2 linked regions of the Desulforamulus hydrothermalis Lam5 = DSM 18033 genome follow. The protein of the gene in region 1 interacts with the protein of each later gene in a pairwise test. Links are inferred from orthologs where the notes say so. Each region holds a gene or a part of one and is shown in the gene's direction. Other genes may lie near its edges. The genes, in order: DESHY_RS07825 and DESHY_RS12235.

Region 1 (9,198 bases):
CAGCGCATACGGGCGAACAAACATCGGGCGGCGCCCCCAGGACGTGGGAACTGCCTGACGCCGACTTGCCAAACAAGCCGTCGGCAGCTGATAACTGACAGCTAAAGGCTAACTAAGGCGGTGATCTTTTGACTTACACCTATCACATACCCAGGCTGCTGATCGGCGCCCCCCAGGGCCGGTCGGGCAAAACTACCGTCACCATCGGCCTGCTGGCAGCCTTAACGGCCCGGGGCTACCGAGTACAGCCCTACAAAAAGGGGCCGGATTTTATCGACCCCAGCTGGTTGACCAAAGTGGCCGGGCGCACCTGCCGCAACCTGGACAGCTACTTGATGGACCAAGAGTCCATCCGGCAAACCTTTATCAGTCATGCCCAGGATGCAGACATAGCAGTTATTGAAGGGGCGATGGGGCTGTTTGACGGGGTGGACCTGGCGGGCAGCGGCAGCTCAGCCGAGATTGCCAAAATCGTCCAGGCACCGGTGCTGCTGGTTGTTAACTGCACCCGCATGACCCGCAGCGTGGCTGCCATGGTTAGCGGATTTGCTCACTTTGATGCGGCGGTTAAGATCGGCGGTGTGATTTTAAACCAGGTAGCCCGCAGCCGGCATGAAAAAATGCTGCGGGCGGCCATTAACGAATATTGCGGTGTGCCGGTGCTGGGCGCACTGCCCAAAGGCAGCCGGTTCACCATACCCGACCGCCACCTGGGCCTGATCCCGGCGGGCGAAAACGAGGCCCTGCTGGAGGCCATCGGGCAGCTGGGTGAGGCCGCCGCCCGGTACCTGGATTTAGACGGCATCATGCAAATGGCCCGGCGCTGGCCCGGCCTCACCGTCCGGCAGGCAATACCCCCGGCGCCGGCGGTGCAATGGCTGGAGCGCGGCTCAGCCACCCCCAGGCCGCCTGTTGTCATAGGGGTTATACGGGACCGGTCCTTCTCCTTTTATTACCCGGAAAACCTGGAAGCCCTGGTGGCAGCGGGGGCCGGCTTGCTGTCTGTCAGTGCCATTGATGATCCGCTCTTGCCGGATGTCGACGGCCTGTACATCGGCGGCGGCTTCCCGGAAGTGCTGGCTGCAGAACTGGCCGCCAACCGTTCCTTCCGGCAGGATTTGCGGCAAAAAATTGAACAGGGACTGCCGGTATACGCCGAATGCGGCGGTTTAATGTATTTAGGGCGGCGCATTCACTGGGAAGATAAGTCTTTCGAGATGGTGGGGGCACTGCCCCTGGAAGTGGAAATGGTCAAAAAACCCCAGGGACACGGCTATATGCACCTGGAAGTGCTGCCGGGCACGCCGTACTTTGCCGCCGGCCAAATTATCCGGGGCCATGAGTTCCACAACTCCCGGGTTGTCAACCTGGATCCTGAATGCCGCTTTGCCTGCCGGGTGCTGCGGGGCCACGGCATCAACGGCGAGTACGACGGCCTGTGCTATAAAAATGTACTGGCCCTGTACAACCACCTTCACGCCGTGGCGGAACCGGACTGGGCCCGCAACTTTGTAAAGCTGGCCCGCAGCCGGCGCACGGGCGGGAACTAAGGGCACCGGAAACCGCCGTTAGTGTTTCCCGACACACTGAAACAGCTGCAGACAAAGGTAAGCCAAGGTGGTTTTATGATCCCCTGCCGGTGCGCAGACCGGGGCTAAAGGGGATCATAAACCGCCGTTAATAATTCTTGACACATTGAAACTTCGGGTCTTGCCCGAAGTTTTATTTTTTTCAAGGACTGCCAAACCACATAAAGCCAGCCTCCTCAGGTAAAAATAACAAAAAAACATGGGGTGATGCTTAATGCTGTGGGGAAGCATGCAAAACAAGCGGAGAATAGGGATTGCCCTCATCAGCCTGATCTTCTTTTGCCTGGGCGGCCTGTTATTTTACAGCCGGGCCCTGGCCCAGGATACCCTTTACTGGGGAACCGGCGGCAGCAAAGTACGGGCGGTGCAGCAGCGGTTAAAAGACTGGGGCTACTACAACGGTCCGGTCAACGGTTATTACAGCGGGCAGACGGTCGCTGCCGTAAGAAAATTTCAAGCCCGGAACGGCCTGCGGGTGGACGGCGTGGTGGGGCCTCAAACCTACCAGGCCCTGGGCCTGTACACGCCGCCCAAAAAAACCACCTATACAGCCACCACCTCCCGGGGCTTTGTTTCCAACCGGGATACCGTTAACCTGCTGGCGCGGGTAATCATGGGCGAAGCGGCCGATGAACCCTATATCGGCAAAGTGGCCGTAGGGGCGGTAATGCTCAACCGCATGAAAAACTCACAATTTCCCAACACATTGGCCGGCGTTATCTACCAGCCCCTGGCCTTTGAATCGGTGGCCAACGGCCAGTATAACCGGCCCTTAAGCCAGGAGGCCCTGCGGGCTGCCCAGGATGCCCTGGCGGGCTATGATCCCACCGGCGGGGCGCTGTTCTTCTGGAATCCCGGCAAGCCGGTGAGCCGCTGGATTTGGTCGCGCCGAATTGTTACCCAAATTGGCAACCACGTGTTTGCACACTAAAGGGAAGGGGATACCGCAATGAAAAAATGGGGTTTGCCGGCCCTGATTGGCGTTATGGTCTTAATAGCTGCAGGAACCTGGGGTTACAAGCAGTATCAGGATAAAATTTTACTGGAAACCCACGTCAACAACCGCTACCAGATGTCATTTTACAACCTGATCAGCCGGGTGCAAAGCATGGAGGTTTTACTGGCCAAAACCCTGGCGGTTTCCGGCCAGCCGGACGATACCATAATTTTTTCCGAAATCTGGCTGCAATCCGAAGGGGCCAGGGAAAATCTCACCCAACTGCCCTTAACTTCCAACGTAGTGGCCAGAACAGCCAAATTTTTAAGCCAGGCCGGTGACTTTGCCCGGGTTAAGGCCAGGGAAATTAACAGCGGCCAAAGCATGTCGGAAGAAGACTACCGCAACCTGCACAATCTTTACCGGCAGGCGGCACAATTGAACAAGGAACTGCATAACATGGAGGGTAAAGTGGCCGACGGCAAATTGAGCCTGGCAGAACTGGCCCGGGCCGGGCGGCAAGAACTGCCGAAGGGCAGTCCCGGCACCGGAGCAGCTGACTTTCAGAGCATCGACCGGGATATGCAGGGTTTCCCCACCCTGATTTACGACGGCCCCTTTTCCGATCACTTGGATCGGGTGCAACCTGCTGCCTTAAAGGGTGAACCCGCCGGCGCTGACGAAGCCAGGAATATCCTGCGGCAATTTGTTGACCTGAAGGATGACAAAGACTACCGGGCCCAGGTTACCGGCCGGGTGCGGGAAAAAATACCCGGCTACCAGGTGGAACTGCTGCCCCGCCGGGGAGGCGAGGGCCGCATCTCGGGCAGTGTCAGCGAAAAGGGCGGCCATGTGGTGTGGTACCTGAACAGCCGGCCGGTTGGCAGCGCCCAAGTAAAAATTGAGCAGGCGGTTGCCCGGGCCCAACGCTTCCTGGCCGACCGCGGCTATCAAAATATGGTTGGCATTTACCACCAGGTAGAAAACGGCATTGCCGTCATTAACTTTGCGCCGGAAGAAAAAGGCGTGCTGCTCTACCCGGACCAGGTGAAAGTCAATGTTGCCCTGGATAACGGCCAAATTGTGGGCTTTGATGCCCGGGGCTACCTGATGGCGCACAAACCAAGAAACATTCCCATGCCGCAAATTACCGCTGCCCGGGCCAAAAGCAAAGTAAACCCGCGCATGGAAGTAATCAACACCCGGCTGGTGATGATACCCACCGACGGGGGCAAAGAAAGGTTTTCCTATGAAGTTACCGGCCGCATCAACGGCGAAACCTTCCTGGTGTATGTCAATGCCATAACCGGTAAAACCGATCAGGTGTTAAAATTAATTCAAGCCCCCAACGGAACTTTAACAATGTAAATTGACAGCGTCTTGAATAAGTGGTAAGATACCACTTAATACCCCATAAACAAAACCATGACGGGGAAGAAGGTTGTGTAAATTGCCCAGCGAGCCGGGGTTTGGTGCAAGCCCGGCCAAGGAAGCAGCCGGGCCGCCCCTGAGTGCAGGCCGAAACAACAGGGTTAACTTTCCTGCCGGTAAGTTAACCGGGAGTAAGCCTTGCCGGTGCTTCGCCGTTACAGAAGTCCGAGTGGGTTGCCGCGGCTGTGCCGCCGGTAACCAATGAGGGTGGTACCACGGATGTCAACTCCGTCCCTTTTGGGGACGGGGTTTTTTATTTAAGCGACAAAACTACGGAGGTGCCAGTATGCTGGAAATCTTGGAGATCCTGCAAAACAACAGCCGGCTGACTGCCAAACAAATTGCCGCCATGACCGGCCGGGATGAGCAAGAGGTGCGGCAAATAATTGAGCGTTTAGAGGCGGATAAAACCATTATCAAGTATTTCACGCTGATTAACTGGGAAAAAGCAGGCGTGGAAAAAGTATCCGCCCTCATTGAAGTAAAAATAAGCCCCCAGCGGGATGTGGGCTTTGATGCGGTGGCGGAACGCATTTACCGCTTTCCGGAGGTCAAAACCGTTCACCTGATGTCCGGCGCCTACGACCTGGCGGTGCTGGTGGAAGGCATCACCATGAAAGAAGTGGCCCTTTTTGTGGCTACCAAACTGGCCACCATCGAGCATGTGTTAAGCACCGCCACCCATTTTGTCCTTAAGACTTATAAACAAGACGGCTTTATTTTTGAAGATAAAGAAACTGACAAAAGGCTGGTGATTAGCCCGTGAGTACAGGCAAATGGACAGATTACATCAATCCTGCGGTGCAAAACATGCCGCCTTCCGGCATCCGCCGCTTTTTTGACCTGGCCGCCGAGATGGAAGGGGTTATCTCCCTGGGCGTAGGCGAACCGGACTTTGCCACGCCCTGGCATATCCGGGAATCCTGCATTTACTCCCTGCACCGGGGCAGAACCTCCTACACCAGCAACCAGGGGCTGCCGGAACTAAGGGAAGAAATTGCCCGCTACCTGGCCGGCCAGGGGGCGGTGTATGATCCCCGCCGGGAACTGCTGGTGACCGTGGGCGTGAGCGAAGCCCTGGACCTGGCCCTGCGTACGGTGATTCAACCCGGCGACGAAGTTATTATTCCCACCCCCTGCTATGTATCCTACATTCCCTGCACCACCCTGGCGGGCGGCGTACCGGTAACCGTAGCCACCCGCCTGGAAGATAATTTCCGGCTTACCGCCGACCGGCTGGAGGCTGCCATTACACCCCGCACCAAGGCCCTGCTGCTTTGCTACCCCAACAACCCTACCGGGGCGGTAATGGACCGGCAGAGCCTGCTGGCGATAGCGGAAGTGGTGGCCAAACACGACCTGTTGGTAATTTCGGATGAAATATACGACCGCCTGACCTACACCGGCCGGCACACCTGTTTTGCCGCCCTGCCGGGCATGCGGGACCGCACCATACTGCTGAACGGTTTCTCCAAGGCCTATGCCATGACCGGCTGGCGCCTGGGCTACGCCGCCGCCCACCCGGATTTTATCGCCGCCATGACGAAAATCCACCAGTATACCATGCTGTGCGCTCCCATCACCGCCCAGGTGGCTGCCCTGGAAGCCCTGCGCCACGGCCAAAGCGCCATGGAACAAATGGTGGCCCAGTATAACCGGCGCCGGCGCCTGGTGCTGCAGGGATTTAAGGAAATCGGCCTGCCCTGTTTTGAACCCGGCGGTGCCTTTTACGCCTTTCCCTACATTGGCCATACCGGCTTGAGCGCTGCGGAGTTTGCCGAGAACCTGCTGCGGGAAGAAAAAGTAGCTGTTATTCCCGGCGATGTCTTTGGTCCGGGCGGCGAACAGTGTATCCGCTGTTCTTATGCCTCCTCGGTGGATGACTTAACCGAGGCCGTTAAACGCATGGGCCGGTTTATTAAAAACCGCACAGCCGGCCGGGCCAGGGTGGTTTATCTTTAACAACCGACCCGCCGGCAACCACACTTGCCGGGCCGGGGCGGCAGCTGCCCCGAGCTGCCGCAAAAAATGTGCAAACCGGGCAGGAATCAGCATAATTATATAGAATAAGATTTATATTTTACAGTTTCGGAGGTGATGGCAGGACGGCAGTACGGTAGATTTGCAGGAGAGCAGGCAAGCGGGATGGTTTGGTTAGGCAGTATTAGAACAAAACCGGGCAGGTTGCCCGGCTTATCACACATAGCAGAACAGGAGGATGGTAGAATGAAAGGGCTGTTTCTTACCCTTTTTATAGGGTTTCTTTTATTTAGCGGGCTTTACTGCATGCGGCGGGCCCAAACCCTTAACGACTTTTTTCTCGGCGGCAGGACGGTGGGTCCCTGGCTGTCTGCCTTTGCCTTTGGCACCACCTATTTTTCCGCCGTCATCTTTATCGGTTATGCCGGCAAAGTGGGCTGGGGCTTTGGCCTGTCCGCCCTTTGGCTGGCGGTGGGCAATACCCTGCTGGGCAGCTTGCTGGCCTGGTGGGTGCTGGCCCGGCGCACCCGGCAGATGACTGTGCGTTTAAACACCATGACCATGCCGCAGTTCCTGGGGGCCCGTTACCTGTCACCCGGCCTCAAGATATTTGCCGCACTGCTTATCTTCGTCTTTATGATTCCCTACTCAGCATCCGTATACATGGGTTTGAGCTACCTGTTTGAACGGGTTTTTGCCATTCCCTATACCTATGCGGCGGTGGCCATGGCGGTGCTTACCGCCATGTACCTGGTTACCGGCGGCTACCGGGCCGTAGCCCTGACTGACGTGGTTCAGGGAACGGTCATGATTTTCGGGGTATGCACATTAATTTACTATGTACTGGGGGCGCCCCCGGTGGGCGGCTTGCTGCCGGCCATCAATAAACTGGCCGCCGTCGACCCGCGGCTGACGGCGCCGGTGGGTCCCCCCGGCCTGGTGCCCATTGCTTCCCTGGTTATCCTCACCAGCCTGGGTACCTGGGGGCTGCCCCAGATGGTGCAAAAATTTTATGCCATTAAAGACGAGGCGGCCATCAAACCCGCCGCCATAGTGGCCACCCTGTTTGCCCTGGTTATTACCACCGGCGCTTATTTTACCGGCAGCATGACCAGACTGTTTTTTGACCGGCTGCCGGTGGATGCCGTAACCGGCAAACCCAACCCCGACCTGATGATCCCGCAAATTATGATGAACCACCTGCCGGAATGGGCGGTAACCCTGATCTTGCTGCTGGTGCTGTCGGCTTCCATGTCTACCCTGGCCTCCCTGGTGCTGGTGGCCAGCTCTGCCGTAACCATCGACCTGCTCCAGGGTGTTTGTCCTGCCCTCAGCGAGCGTCACCAGGTGCGGCTGATGCGGCTGTTTTGCACCCTGTTCATTGCCCTGTCGGTGGGCCTGGCCCTGCTCAAGCCCACCCTCATCTTAAGCCTGATGGCCATCTCCTGGGGCACTTTGGCCGGCGCTTTCCTGGCCCCGTACCTCTACGGCTTATACTGGCGGGGGGCCACCGCCCGGGGGGCCTGGCTGGCCGCCCTCACCGGGCTGACCATATCGGTAATTTTTTCCTTTTACTTTAAGCTGGATGCCGGCAAAATTCCCCTGGTAGGTTCCCTGGCCATGCTGGTGCCGCTGGCTGTGCTGCCCCTGGTCAGCCTGGTCAGTGAGCCGCTGCCGGAGGATCACCTGTGCAGTGTGTTTGGCGACAGGGCGCCCCGGCGTACCCTGTTAGTGAAAAACAAGAAGGTGGAACAGTTATGATTTGGAACAAAGCGTGTGAAACCATGGACCGGGAGGAACTGCAGCGGCTGCAGGCCTCCCGGCTGCAGCAAACCGTAGCCAATGTTTACCAAAGGGTACCCTTTTACCGGGAACTGTTTGACCGCCACGGGGTTAGCCCGGCAGATATCAAAAGCGTGGCGGATGTTGTCAAACTGCCCTTTACCACCAAAACCGCCCTGCGGGACAACTACCCCTTTAACATGTTTGCGGTGCCCATGAAAAAAGTGGTACGGCTGCATGCTTCCTCCGGCACCACCGGCAAGCCCACTGTGGTGGGTTATACCCGCCAGGATATCGAAACCTGGTCGGAACTGGTGGCACGCATGGTTACCGCAGCCGGCGTAACCGATGAGGATGTGGCCCAGGTAAGTTTTGGCTACGGCTTGTTTACCGGCGCCTTCGGGTTGCACTACGGGCTGGAAAAGGTCGGCGCCACCGTGGTGCCTTCCTCCACCGGCAATACCGAAAAACAAATCATGCTGATTCAGGATTTTGGCACCACCGCCCTGATCGGCACTCCCACCTACGCCCTGCATATGGCAGAAGTGGCCCGGGGCATGGGCATCGACCCCAAAAGCCTGGGGGTTAAAGTGGGGCTTTTTGGTTCCGAGGCCTGGACCGAAAGCATGCGGGACGAGATAGAAAAAATATGGGGCTTGTTTGCCACCGACAACTACGGCCTCAGCGAAATAATCGGGCCGGGCGTGGCGGGCGAGTGCCGGCAGCGGCAGGGCATGCACATTGCCGAAGATCACTTCCTGGTGGAGGTGATCAACCCGGCTACCGGCGAACCGGTACCCGACGGGGAAGAAGGGGAGCTGGTCATTACCAGCCTGACCAAAGAGGCGCTGCCTATTATCCGCTATCGCACCAGGGATATTACCGTTAAAACCGGCGAGCCCTGTGCCTGCGGCAGAACCCATGCCCGCATCCGCAAGGTGAGCGGCCGGACGGATGACATGCTGATTGTCAGCGGCGTCAACGTGTTCCCCTCCCAGATCGAAGACGTGCTGCTGCAAATTGACGGTGTGGCACCCCACTACCAGATTATAGTAACGAAAAAAGGTTATCTGGATGCCATGGAAATCCAGGTGGAAATGAGCGATGCCGCCTTTACCGGCAACTGGCGGGATCTGGAAGCATTGGAAGCAAAAGTCCGGTCGCGGCTGCTGGCGGTTCTTTCCATCAACCCTAAAGTGAAACTGCTGGAGCCCCGTTCCTTGGAACGCAGTACCGGCAAAGCCAAACGTGTTATCGACCTGCGTCAAAAATAACCATTTAACCGGATTGCCGGCGGCTCCCCTGTGCGGGGTGCTGTCCCAACGGGCGAAAATATTCAACTAACCAGGAGGCAACGTCAATGAAAGAACTTCTCTCCGGCAATGCTGCCATTGCCCGCGGCGCCTACGAAGCGGGCGTGACGGTGGGGGCCGGTTATCCCGGCACCCCCAGCACAGAGATTTTAGAAAACTTTGCCCG
Region 2 (10,450 bases), on another replicon or contig:
TACCTCGCAATAAACCCCAGGCTGCTTGGTGCAAGTTAAACAGAAAGAGGGGATGCGCCTTTGGCTAAAGGATACCTGGCCATTGTTTTACATGCACACTTGCCTTATGTAAGGCACCCGGAAAGTGAACAAGTATTGGAAGAAAAATGGTTTTACGAAGCGGTCACGGAAGCGTACATTCCTTTACTGGAAGTGTTTAATCGGCTGGCGGCAGACAACATACCTTACCGGCTTACCTTTTCCGTTTCGCCAACCCTTTTGTCCATGCTGACCGACCCTTTAATGCAACGGCGCTATGTGCACCACCTGGCCAAACTTATTGAACTGGCCGGCAAAGAGGAGTCCCGTACCTATGGCAGTGTTTTTCATCCGGTGGCCTTAATGTATAAAGAAAAATTCCGGCGGGCCTACGATTTCTTTGTTAACCGCTACGGTGGCAATTTGGCCCGGGCATTTCAAGACCTGCAAAGGCAGGGCTGCCTGGAGATAATTACTTGTGCCGCCACCCATGGTTTCCTGCCCCTGATGATGGTAAATAAACAGGCAGTGAGGGCTCAGATCGAAACTGCGGTCAACTTGCACAGCAAGCACTTTGGCGCCGAACCGAAGGGCTTTTGGCTGCCGGAGTGCGGCTATGCCCAGGGGATGGAAGACATTCTGCAGGAATACGGCATCAAATACTTTATTACGGACAACCACGGGGTTTTATTTGCCCAGCACCGGCCCCGGTTTGGGAATTTTGCCCCGATCTATTGCCCTAACGGGATAGCTGTCTTTGGCCGTGACGTAGAAAGTTCCAAGCAGGTTTGGAGCGCCGATGAGGGTTATCCCGGGGACCCGGATTACCGGGAATTTTATCGGGATATTGGTTATGACCTGGAAGAAGCATACATCAAAGACTATATTCACCCGGCCGGCTTCAGGACTCATACCGGCCTTAAATATTACCGCATTACCGGCAAAGTTGATTTGGCAGACAAAAAACCTTACCGGCCGGACTGGGCTCAACACAAGGCGGCCATCCATGCGGGCAACTTTATGTTCAACCGGGAAAAACAGGTGGCCTATTTGGCTTCTCTGATGGAACGGCCGCCCATCATTGTGGCGCCCTATGATGCAGAACTGTTTGGGCACTGGTGGTTTGAAGGACCGATATGGTTAGACTTATTGATTCGCCAAATATTTACCACCGGCAGTGACCTGCAACTGATTACCCTGGGTGACTACTTGCGTCTGCATCCCCGCAACCAGGTAACCAGACCTTGTCCTTCCACCTGGGGAAATGCCGGCTACAATCAAGTTTGGTTGAACGAAAAAAATCACTGGATTTACAGGCACCTGCACATGGCAGCAGACCGTATGACAGAACTGGCGGATCTTTATCCCCGGGCAACCGGCCTCCTGCGCCGGGCTTTAAACCAGGCCGGCCGGGAACTGCTGCTGGCCCAGAGCAGTGACTGGGCTTTTATTATTGCCACCGGTACCATGGTGCCGTATGCCATTGAGAGAACCAAACAGCATATAGCCAATTTTTTAAAACTGTATCATGCTGTTAAATCCGGTTGTCTTGAGGAAGACTTTATTTTTTACCTGGAATGGCAAAACAATATCTTCCCGAACATTGATTATCGCAGCTGGCGCACCCGGGCAGAGCCCTACCGGCAGGTTGTTTCTTAACATGGGATCCGGTGCGTTTAGGGTAACAGGATTTTTTACCGCAGTCAGCGAATTACTACCCCAAGGGCATCCTGTGACAAAACACAAAATCAAGCAGTCAGACCGGCAGTGCCGGGTTGCCTGCGCATTGTCAACAATCGGTACCCTTAAGGGGTGGTTAAAGTTACTAAGGTGGATGTATTGGCTGTCGGCGCTCATCCCGATGACGTGGAGGTGGGGGCCGGCGGCTTGGTGGCAAAACTGTGTCAGGCCGGCCGCAGGGTAGCCGTGGTTGATCTGTCCGCCGGCGAACTGGCCAGCAACGGTACGGTGGCAGAGCGGCGGCAAGAGGCCGGGCGGGCCGGTGAGATTTTGGGGCTGGCCTGGCGCTGCTGTTTGGAGATACCTGATCGAGGCATCAGCTCAGATTTACCGTACCGCCGGCGATTGGCGGCAATAATCAGGCAGTGCCGGCCCCGGCTCATACTTTGCCCGTACTGGTCCGACCGGCACCCGGATCATGTCAGTGCCTGTCGGCTGGTGCAGGAAGCCTGGTTTGATGCCGGCTTAAAAAAGATGGCTGCCCGGCAGACGCCTTTCCGACCGAATCAGATATGGTATTATTTTATCGCGGCAATTGCCGAACCCCGGTTTATTGTAGATGTTTCAGAGTGTTACCAAACTAAAAAAACGGCTATCCTGGCCCATCAAACTCAGTTCGGGAGGCACCCCGGCGCTGCAGCTACCTTTTTAAATGACGGCCCGGGCAGTTTATTGGCGACGGTAGAAAGCAGAGACCGCTATTTTGGCAGTTTGATTGGCAGTATGTACGGCGAAGGGTTTACTACCCTAGAGCCCCTGGCGGTGGGTAATCCTTTAGCCTTGCTGGAGGTGCCCCGGTGAGGATCGGAATTTTATGCCACGCCACTTATGGAGGCAGCGGGGTGGTCGCCGCAGAGCTGGGCAAGCAGCTGGCCGGGCGAGGGCATCAGGTGCATTTTATCACCGTGGGCCGTCCTTTTCGCCTGGGCAATTACCTGCCCAACATTTATATTCATGAAGCGGCGGCCTTTAATTATCCGCTGTTTGAGGCACCGCCCTATTTTCTTACCCAGGTCAACAAAACCGTTGAGGTACTGCGCTGCTGCCAACTGGATGTTTTGCACGCCCATTACGCAGTGCCCCATTCCTTGGGCGCTCTCCTGGCCCGGCAGGTTGCCGGCCGGCCGGTGCCTGTTGTTACCACCCTGCATGGTACCGATACATCCTTGGTGGGGGCGCGCCGCGAATTTTATGACCTGACCCGTTACAGCCTGGAAGCCAGCGATATGGTAACAGCCGTTTCAGCTTTTTTAGCGGAGCAAAGCCGGCAGACCTTTAATTTTCAAAGGGAATTACCTGTCCTTTATAATTTTGTGGATACCCGGGTGTTCCGGCCTGAAGCAGCCGTGGAAAAGCAGCAGTTAACCGGTGGCCGGGACCTGTTGATTCATATCTCTAATTTCCGCCCCCTCAAACGGGTGCTGGATGTTATCCGGGTCTTTCAGCTGGTGTGCAAGCAAAGGCCGGCCTGTTTGTTGATGATCGGAGACGGGCCGGAAATGCCGGCTGCCCAAGAGCTGGCGGCCTCATTGGGACTGCACCGGGATATTTTGTTTCTGGGACAGCAGGACACGGTGGCGCCTCTTTTGGCGGCAGCTGACGTTATGCTGTTGCCTTCCTGTTGTGAAAGCTTTGGCTTGGCGGCCCTGGAGGCTTTGGCCTGCGGCGTGCCGGTAGTGGCCAGCCGGGCCGGGGGCCTGCCGGAGGTGGTTGTCCACGGCCAGGTGGGTTTTCTTACCGCAGTGGGTGACCTGGCGGAAATGGCGCGGTTTACCTTGTTGCTGTTAGAAGATCGGGCCCTGCGGCAAAAAATGTCCGCCCATGCCAGGAGCCGTGCGGTGGAAAAGTTTAATGCGGCATATTGGGTGGCAAAATATGAACAACTTTATCAAACTGTGATAGACCAATACTGTGGGAGGGTTTAATTTGCAAGTTATTACTTTTGGCAAACTACAGGCCCAGGATGGCCAAGGCGATGCTTTAATGGACATTATACGGCAGCACATGGACTATCTCAAACAGCAGCCAGGTCTGGTGCAGGGGTATGTGGCCAGGTGTAACGGCAACAGCAACAAATTCCTGGTTGTTTCTGTCTGGGCTAACGAGGAAGCCCAGCAGGCAGCCATGACCAGGCTGAGCACCGACCCGGAAGCTACCAAGGGATTTCTCCAAATGATGCAGTTGCTGAACGGGCAGCCGGATTTTGGTAATTATACGGTGGAGAGCATCGTAAAATAGAATAAGTTTCGGAAAACAGGTAAGGGGTGATGCCATGTTTGACTTGCGGCAGGCGGCAGCCGGTACCGTTGTGGTGGCAGCTGCGGCGGTGGTTGATGTGCTGGAGCAACCGGAGGCGGGCATTCCCCTGGTAACCCAGTTGCTCATGGGCTGGCCGGCTCAAGTTTTGGGGCTGGAGGGAGACTGGTTTCATATTCAGGCCCAAGATGGTTCACCGGGATGGGCCAGAGTAGAAAACTTTTGTTTACCTTGCTGGCCCACAAACACTATGACGGTTCAGATCACCAGGGCTGCCGCCCCTTTATTTGCGGCATCCCGATCCTCAGCGGGCAGTTGCGGCACTTTGTTTTTGGGCAGCCGGCTGCCACTGCTGGACGAAGATAAAGACTTTTTGCGGGTAGCTCTGCCCCAAGGAGACAGTGCACTGGTACGCCGGCAAGATGCCGCTGTTTTTTATGCTGACCAACCGGTTGACCAACAGCAAATTGTTTCGACCGCCGGGCTTTATTTGGGTGCTTCTTATCTCTGGGGCGGCATGACCGTACAAGGGATAGACTGTTCAGGTCTGACTTATATGGCTTATTATGCCAACGGCATTCAATTGCCCAGGGATGCCCAGGATCAATATAAAGCGGGGGTACCGGTTACAGATTTAATCATGGGTGATCTGGTGTTTTTTTCCACCATTGTTCCCGGCCCCTCGCATGTTGGTCTTTATTTAGAAAACGGTTTATTTCTCAACGCCCGGACCAAAGAAGGGGTAACGGTTTCTTCCCTGTCTGACGGTTTTTTTGCCAGCCGTTACCTGGGGGCCAGGCGGTATTTGTAAAATTAAGCCAGGTTGTCTGTTATTTTACCACGCCGGGCTGATGTTTTGGTATAATAAGGTTGATAACTTCATTGGTAGGTGCATCAGACATGCAAGTTAGCGAAGAAATGATCTTTCATATTAAGGTAATCTGCCCCAACTGCGGCCAAGAATTTTTACACCCGGAAGTAAAAACCAAATATATTGCTGTGGAAAAACAAGACAGTGATTTCTGCGCTTACTACAGCAGCATTAATCCCATCTTTTACGATGTAATGGTCTGTAAGCATTGCGGCTACGCTTTTACTAAAGAAACCAACCTGCCTTTAAAGGAACCGGAAAAAGCAGCCATCAACACTTTGCTGTCCGGCTGGCACACCGACGGTTCCCGGTACGGCGGTTTAAGGACACTGGAGCAGGCCGTTAAGGCCTACAATTTGGCTATCCTTTGCCAGGAATTGCGCAATGCTAAAGATTCTGTAAAAGGGTCCCTGTACCTCCGGTTGGGCTGGCTGTACCGTTACCAGGGTAAGCAAGCCGATGAAGCCAAGGCTTTGCAGCGAGCCCTGGAATTTTTAAAGCGGGCTTATGAAAGGGAGTCCTCCTCGGAAGTTAAAAAGGAACTGCGCATGATGTACTTAATCGGGGATTTATCTTACCGCAGCGGCGATTTAAAAGAAGCGGTAAAATGGTTTCAGGCAGTTACCCAGCACCCGGCAGCGGACAGTTACCCGGTTTTTGCCCGCATGTCCCGTGCCCGCTGGCAAGACATCCGGGAGGAAATTAAACAACAGGGCTAGACAACAAAGCAGTTGCTCAAGGCGGTGAGGGAAACTGGCTACGCAATTTGTTCACCTGCACCTGCACACCGAATACAGTTTGTTGGACGGGGCCGCCCGCATCAGCCAGGCTGCCAGGTTGGCCAGGGAATGCGGCATGAACGCCCTGGCCATCACTGACCACGGCTGCATGTACGGGGCAATTGATTTTTATAAAGCCTGCCATAAAGAAGGCATTAAACCAATCCTGGGGTGCGAAGTTTATGTGGCCCCCCGCCGGCGTACCGACCGGGTGCCTAAGCTGGATGACCGGCTCTATCACCTGGTTTTGCTGGCGGAAAATCAAAAGGGATACAAAAACCTGCTGAAATTGGTTTCCCTTGGTTATACCGAGGGGTTTTATTATAAGCCGAGAATAGATAAGGAATTATTGGCCCGCTACCAGGAAGGCTTAATTGCCCTGAGCGGCTGCCTGGCAGGAGAAGTGGCGGATAAAATTTTAAACGGGCAGCCGGATCAGGCCCGCCGGGCTGCCGGCGAATACCGGGAAATTTTCGGACCGGACCGCTTTTTCTTAGAACTGCAGGATCACGGTTACCAGGAACAGCGCCTGGTCAACCGGGAGCTTTTGCAGATGGCCGGGCAGTTGGATATTCCCCTGGTGGCCACCAACGATGTGCATTATTTAAAACCGGAGCATGCAGAGATCCAGGATGTTTTGCTGTGTATTCAAACAGGTAAAAGTATTAACACACCCGGGCGGATGAAATTTGATTCCCGGGAATTGTATTTAAAAACCCCCCATGAGATGAACCTGTTATTTGGGGAAGTGCCGGCAGCTCTGCAGAACACGGTTGCTATTGCCGACCGCTGTCAGGTGGAAATTGAGTTTGGCCGCCTGCACTTGCCTTATTTCACTGTTCCGGACGGCTTTACGCCGGCCGCCTACCTAAGACAGCAGTGTTTGGCCGGAGCGGTAAAACGGTACGGTCACTGTACCGGGGCAGTGCAGGAGAGGCTGGAATATGAGCTAAAAGTAATCGGCCAGATGGGTTATGACGAATATTTCCTCATTGTGTGGGATTTTATCCGTTATGCCCGGCAGCAGGGCATTGCTGTAGGCCCGGGACGCGGCTCCGCTGCCGGCAGTATAGTGGCTTATGTATTGGAAATAACGAACATTGACCCGCTGCAGTACGGTTTGCTGTTTGAACGTTTCTTAAACCCGGAGCGCATTTCGATGCCCGATATAGATATTGATTTTGATTATGAGCGCCGGGGTGAAGTTATTGAGTATATTGTGCAAAAATACGGAGCTGACCGGGTAGCCCAGATTATTACCTTTGGCACCATGGCGGCCCGGGCTGCCATCCGTGATGTGGGACGGGCCCTGGACATGCCCTATGGAGATGTGGACAAGGTAGCCAAACTGGTACCCATGGAACTGAATATGACCATCGCTAAAGCGTTGGCTGGGTCACCGGATTTGAAAGCAATTTATGAACAGAACCCGGAGGTAAAGCGGCTTATTGATACAGCCATGGAACTGGAGGGCATGCCCCGGCATGCTTCCACCCATGCGGCAGGCGTGGTGATTGCCAGGGAGCCCTTGGTGGAATATCTGCCCCTCAGCAAAACTTCCGACGGGTTGGTCACCACCCAGTTTCCTATGACCACCGTGGAGGAGCTGGGCCTGCTTAAAATGGATTTATTAGGGCTGCGCAACCTGACAGTAATCAGTGAAGCTGTCAATTTGATTAAGCAACTCCGGGGCAAGCAGCCGGACATCAACCGGCTGCCGCTGGATGACCGGGTCACCTATGACATGCTGGCCCGGGGCGAAGGGGTCGGTGTTTTTCAGTTGGAAAGCAGCGGCATGCGCAGCATTCTAAGGGAACTAAAACCCAATGCCTTTGAAGATATTGTGGCCCTGGTGGCTTTATACCGGCCCGGCCCCCTGGGCAGCGGCATGGTGGAGGATTTTATTCAGCGCAAGCACGGGCAAACCCGGGTAGATTACTTTCACCCGGATTTGGCACCCATCCTGCGGGAGACCTACGGGGTTATTCTATACCAGGAACAGGTTATGATGATAGCCAGGGTGATGGCGGGTTACACCCTGGGTCAGGCAGATTCTCTGCGGAAGGCCATGGGCAAAAAAATTCCCCAAATGATGGCCATGCACCGGCAATGGTTTATTGACGGCACAACTACAGACGAGAAGGGCCGGCCGCTGGCCAATGCCATTCCGGGAGCGGTGGCCAGGGGCTATGACCGCCGGCTGGCGGAAAAAATGTTTGACCTTATGGAATACTTTGCCGGGTATGGTTTTAACAAGTCCCACTCGGCAGCCTATGCCCTGGTATCTTACCAGACGGCCTATTTAAAGGCCAACTACCCGGTGGAGTATATGACCGCCCTGTTAACCTCGGTGCGGGACAACACCGACAAAGTGGTGCTGTACATTGAGGAATGCCGCCGCATGGGCATTCAAGTGCTGCCGCCTGATATTAACCACAGCGGCGAAAATTTTACAGCCCTGCAGGGGGCGATTCGGTTTGGCCTGGCAGCAGTGAAAAATGTAGGTTTAGGTGCGGTGCAATCCATTATACAGACCCGGCAAAAGGACGGTCCCTTTACCTCCTTTGCTGATTTTTGCAGCCGGGTTGACAGCCGGTTGGCTAACCGGCGCGTACTGGAAAGTTTGATCAAAGCCGGTGCCCTGGATGCCCTGGGGCATCGCTCACAGCTGTTAGCGGCGCTGGATGCCGGTATGGAATATGCCGCCCGCATCCAGCGGGATCGGCAGCAGGGCCAGGTTAATTTATTTGACTTAATGCCGGATGTGCCGGTTCAGGGGGCTGAACTGCAGCTGCCCGAGGTGCCCAAGTTAAGCCCCAAGCAGCAGCTGGAGTTTGAGAAAGAAGCCCTGGGCTTGTATCTGTCCGGCCATCCATTGTCAGAGTACAGTTGGCTGTTAGAGGCTTTGGATGTGCAGCGGGTGGCCCAGTTGCCTGAAATGCCGGACGGCAGCCCGCTGCTGCTGGCTGGCCTGACCGCAGCCGTAAAAAGAATTACTTCCCGTAAGGGTGAACCCATGGCTTTTATTAACCTGGAGGATTTGACCGGCAATTGCGAAGTGGTGGTATTTCCGGAAGTTTACCGCCGCTACGGCAAAGTTCTCGAGAGCAAACAACCCCTTTTACTGAAGGGCCGGGTCAGCAATAACGGGGAGGAAGTTAAAGGGCTGGCCGAAGAAATAATAGCCATCGAGCAATTGGAATGCCAGTTATGGCTGAAAATAAAGGAAACCGACACCGCCACCCGGCAACAGCTGGTGACGTTATTAACCGGTTATACGGGCAACACACCGGTTTTCCTGTATGATCCGGAGCAGCAAAGGGCCCATCCGTTGGAAAAGCGGCTGTGGGTCACCCCGCAAGCAGAACTCAAAGGGGCCCTGGTTAATCTGGTAGGGCAGGATAATGTGCGGCTGCGCTGCCAGCTGCCGGGCCGCCTGCCGGTAGCTGCCGCCAGGGATTACCGGCTGCGGGAAACTCCTGCCGGATCAATACAGGCACCCGGTGAACCGGCCCCCCCGGTTACCCGGCCTGCCGGCTCACCCTCTGACAGTTCTTTTCAACCGGACTTTTATCCTGTACCGAACAGTTTGCTTGATTTGTAACCGCCAAAGACCGGACCCTTGAGGTCCGGTCTTTGGCCTGTTTGCAGGGGCGGTTAACTTGTGTCAATCCTTGTCCGGCTGGTATAATCATCTCACCAAGTCGAGGGAGGTTGAACCATGAGCCTGGTTTTCCTGGTATGCTTTCTGCTGGTGCTGGTGATTATCGTAGAAATTTCTGCCATTGCCTTAAAGTTGACCGGCATGGAGCTGCATGTGGCGCGGTTTCAGGCCCTTTCAGCCCTGGTTACGGTAGGCTACACCACTTCGGATTCGGAAGAAGTGGTAAAACACCATGTGCGGCGGCGCATCATCATGGTGCTGATGGTGCTGGGTTACCTGGGAACCGCTACCATTGTCACCGCCCTGATTAATATTATGCGACACCCCCTGACGCTGCTGCAGGTGGGCACGGCCCTTGTCATTGTGTTGCTGGCCTTTAGTTTAGTATCCAGCCGCCGGTTGCGCGTGCACCTGGACCGGGGCATTGAAAGGCAGTTATCGCGCCACCGGTTGCTGCAAAAAAAATCGGTGGAAGAGGTTTTGAAGTTAGACCGGCATTACGGGGTGGCGGAGGTGAGATTGCAGGCCGGCAGTCATCTGGTGGGCCAAACCATTGCCGCCAGTAAAATCAGGGATCAGGATATTTTTATCCTGGCCATCGAACGGTCGGATGCCTTTATACATTCGCCCAGGGGCAGCCAGGTGCTGCAAGCAGGTGACAAGCTGATTGTCTATGGCAACATGCAGAACATTCACCTGTTGCTGTGTTCGGACTGTTACCGCTGACCCAGGCAATTATTGATCAAACTTGTCAAAGATTATTAAATATGATATGATTGGTCTGACAAAAAGAGGAAATTGGACGGGGTGAATCCGATGACGGACAGATCTGATATAACGGGTGATTATGTGGTGGTCAAGGCGCTGGAAAACGGCGTGACCATTATTGGCTTAACCAGGGGGGGCGTCACAAAATTTCACCACACAGAAAAACTTGACAAAGGTGAAATTATGATTGCCCAGTTCACCGAACATACCTCGGCTATCAAGATTCGGGGGCGGGCGGAGTTGTTAACCAAGCACGGCAAAATCCGCACAGAGGTTGATTCTTAGATAGCCGCCGTATCCAGAGACAGTTCTCTGGATATACTTATTTTTGTGGGGAAAAAGAGGAATACCTGC

What was found.
Region 2: the proteins of DESHY_RS07825 (region 1) and DESHY_RS12235 interact in binary tests that used the Escherichia coli proteins (3 or more experiments, as listed by UniProt). The link is inferred for Desulforamulus hydrothermalis Lam5 = DSM 18033 from one-to-one orthologs.

Annotation. Positions count from the first base shown.
Region 1 is NZ_CAOS01000010.1:69,606-78,803, forward strand. What follows is about bases 3,856-6,819. They hold DESHY_RS07825 (aminotransferase class I/II-fold pyridoxal phosphate-dependent enzyme), read left to right. Parts: upstream 3,856-4,719; coding sequence 4,720-5,919; downstream 5,920-6,819. Other genes in these bases: ypeB (germination protein YpeB), read left to right, coding at 3,856-3,894; DESHY_RS07820 (Lrp/AsnC family transcriptional regulator), read left to right, coding at 4,244-4,723; DESHY_RS07830 (sodium:solute symporter family protein), read left to right, coding at 6,184-6,819. In the rest of the region: DESHY_RS07800 (cobyrinic acid a,c-diamide synthase CobB), read left to right, coding at 129-1,550; sleB (spore cortex-lytic enzyme), read left to right, coding at 1,804-2,520; more of ypeB, read left to right, coding at 2,539-3,855; more of DESHY_RS07830, read left to right, coding at 6,820-7,698; DESHY_RS07835 (phenylacetate--CoA ligase family protein), read left to right, coding at 7,695-8,993; iorA (indolepyruvate ferredoxin oxidoreductase subunit alpha), read left to right, coding at 9,080-9,198. UniProt on the Escherichia coli protein: Shows aminotransferase activity with methionine and histidine as substrates, and to a lesser extent also with phenylalanine.
Region 2 is NZ_CAOS01000014.1:53,229-63,678, forward strand. What follows is about bases 5,253-9,468. They hold DESHY_RS12235 (DNA polymerase III subunit alpha), read left to right. Parts: upstream 5,253-5,638; coding sequence 5,639-9,268; downstream 9,269-9,468. Other genes in these bases: DESHY_RS12230 (DUF2225 domain-containing protein), read left to right, coding at 5,253-5,604; DESHY_RS12240 (TrkA C-terminal domain-containing protein), read left to right, coding at 9,386-9,468. Also shown: DESHY_RS12200 (DUF4912 domain-containing protein), read left to right, coding at 1-13; DESHY_RS12205 (glycoside hydrolase family 57 protein), read left to right, coding at 61-1,677; bacillithiol biosynthesis deacetylase BshB1, read left to right, coding at 1,849-2,559; N-acetyl-alpha-D-glucosaminyl L-malate synthase BshA, read left to right, coding at 2,556-3,683; DESHY_RS12220 (putative quinol monooxygenase), read left to right, coding at 3,685-3,996; DESHY_RS12225 (C40 family peptidase), read left to right, coding at 4,031-4,825; more of DESHY_RS12230, read left to right, coding at 4,915-5,252; more of DESHY_RS12240, read left to right, coding at 9,469-10,054; trp RNA-binding attenuation protein MtrB, read left to right, coding at 10,145-10,381. UniProt on the Escherichia coli protein: DNA polymerase III is a complex, multichain enzyme responsible for most of the replicative synthesis in bacteria. This DNA polymerase also exhibits 3' to 5' exonuclease activity. The alpha chain is the DNA polymerase catalytic subunit.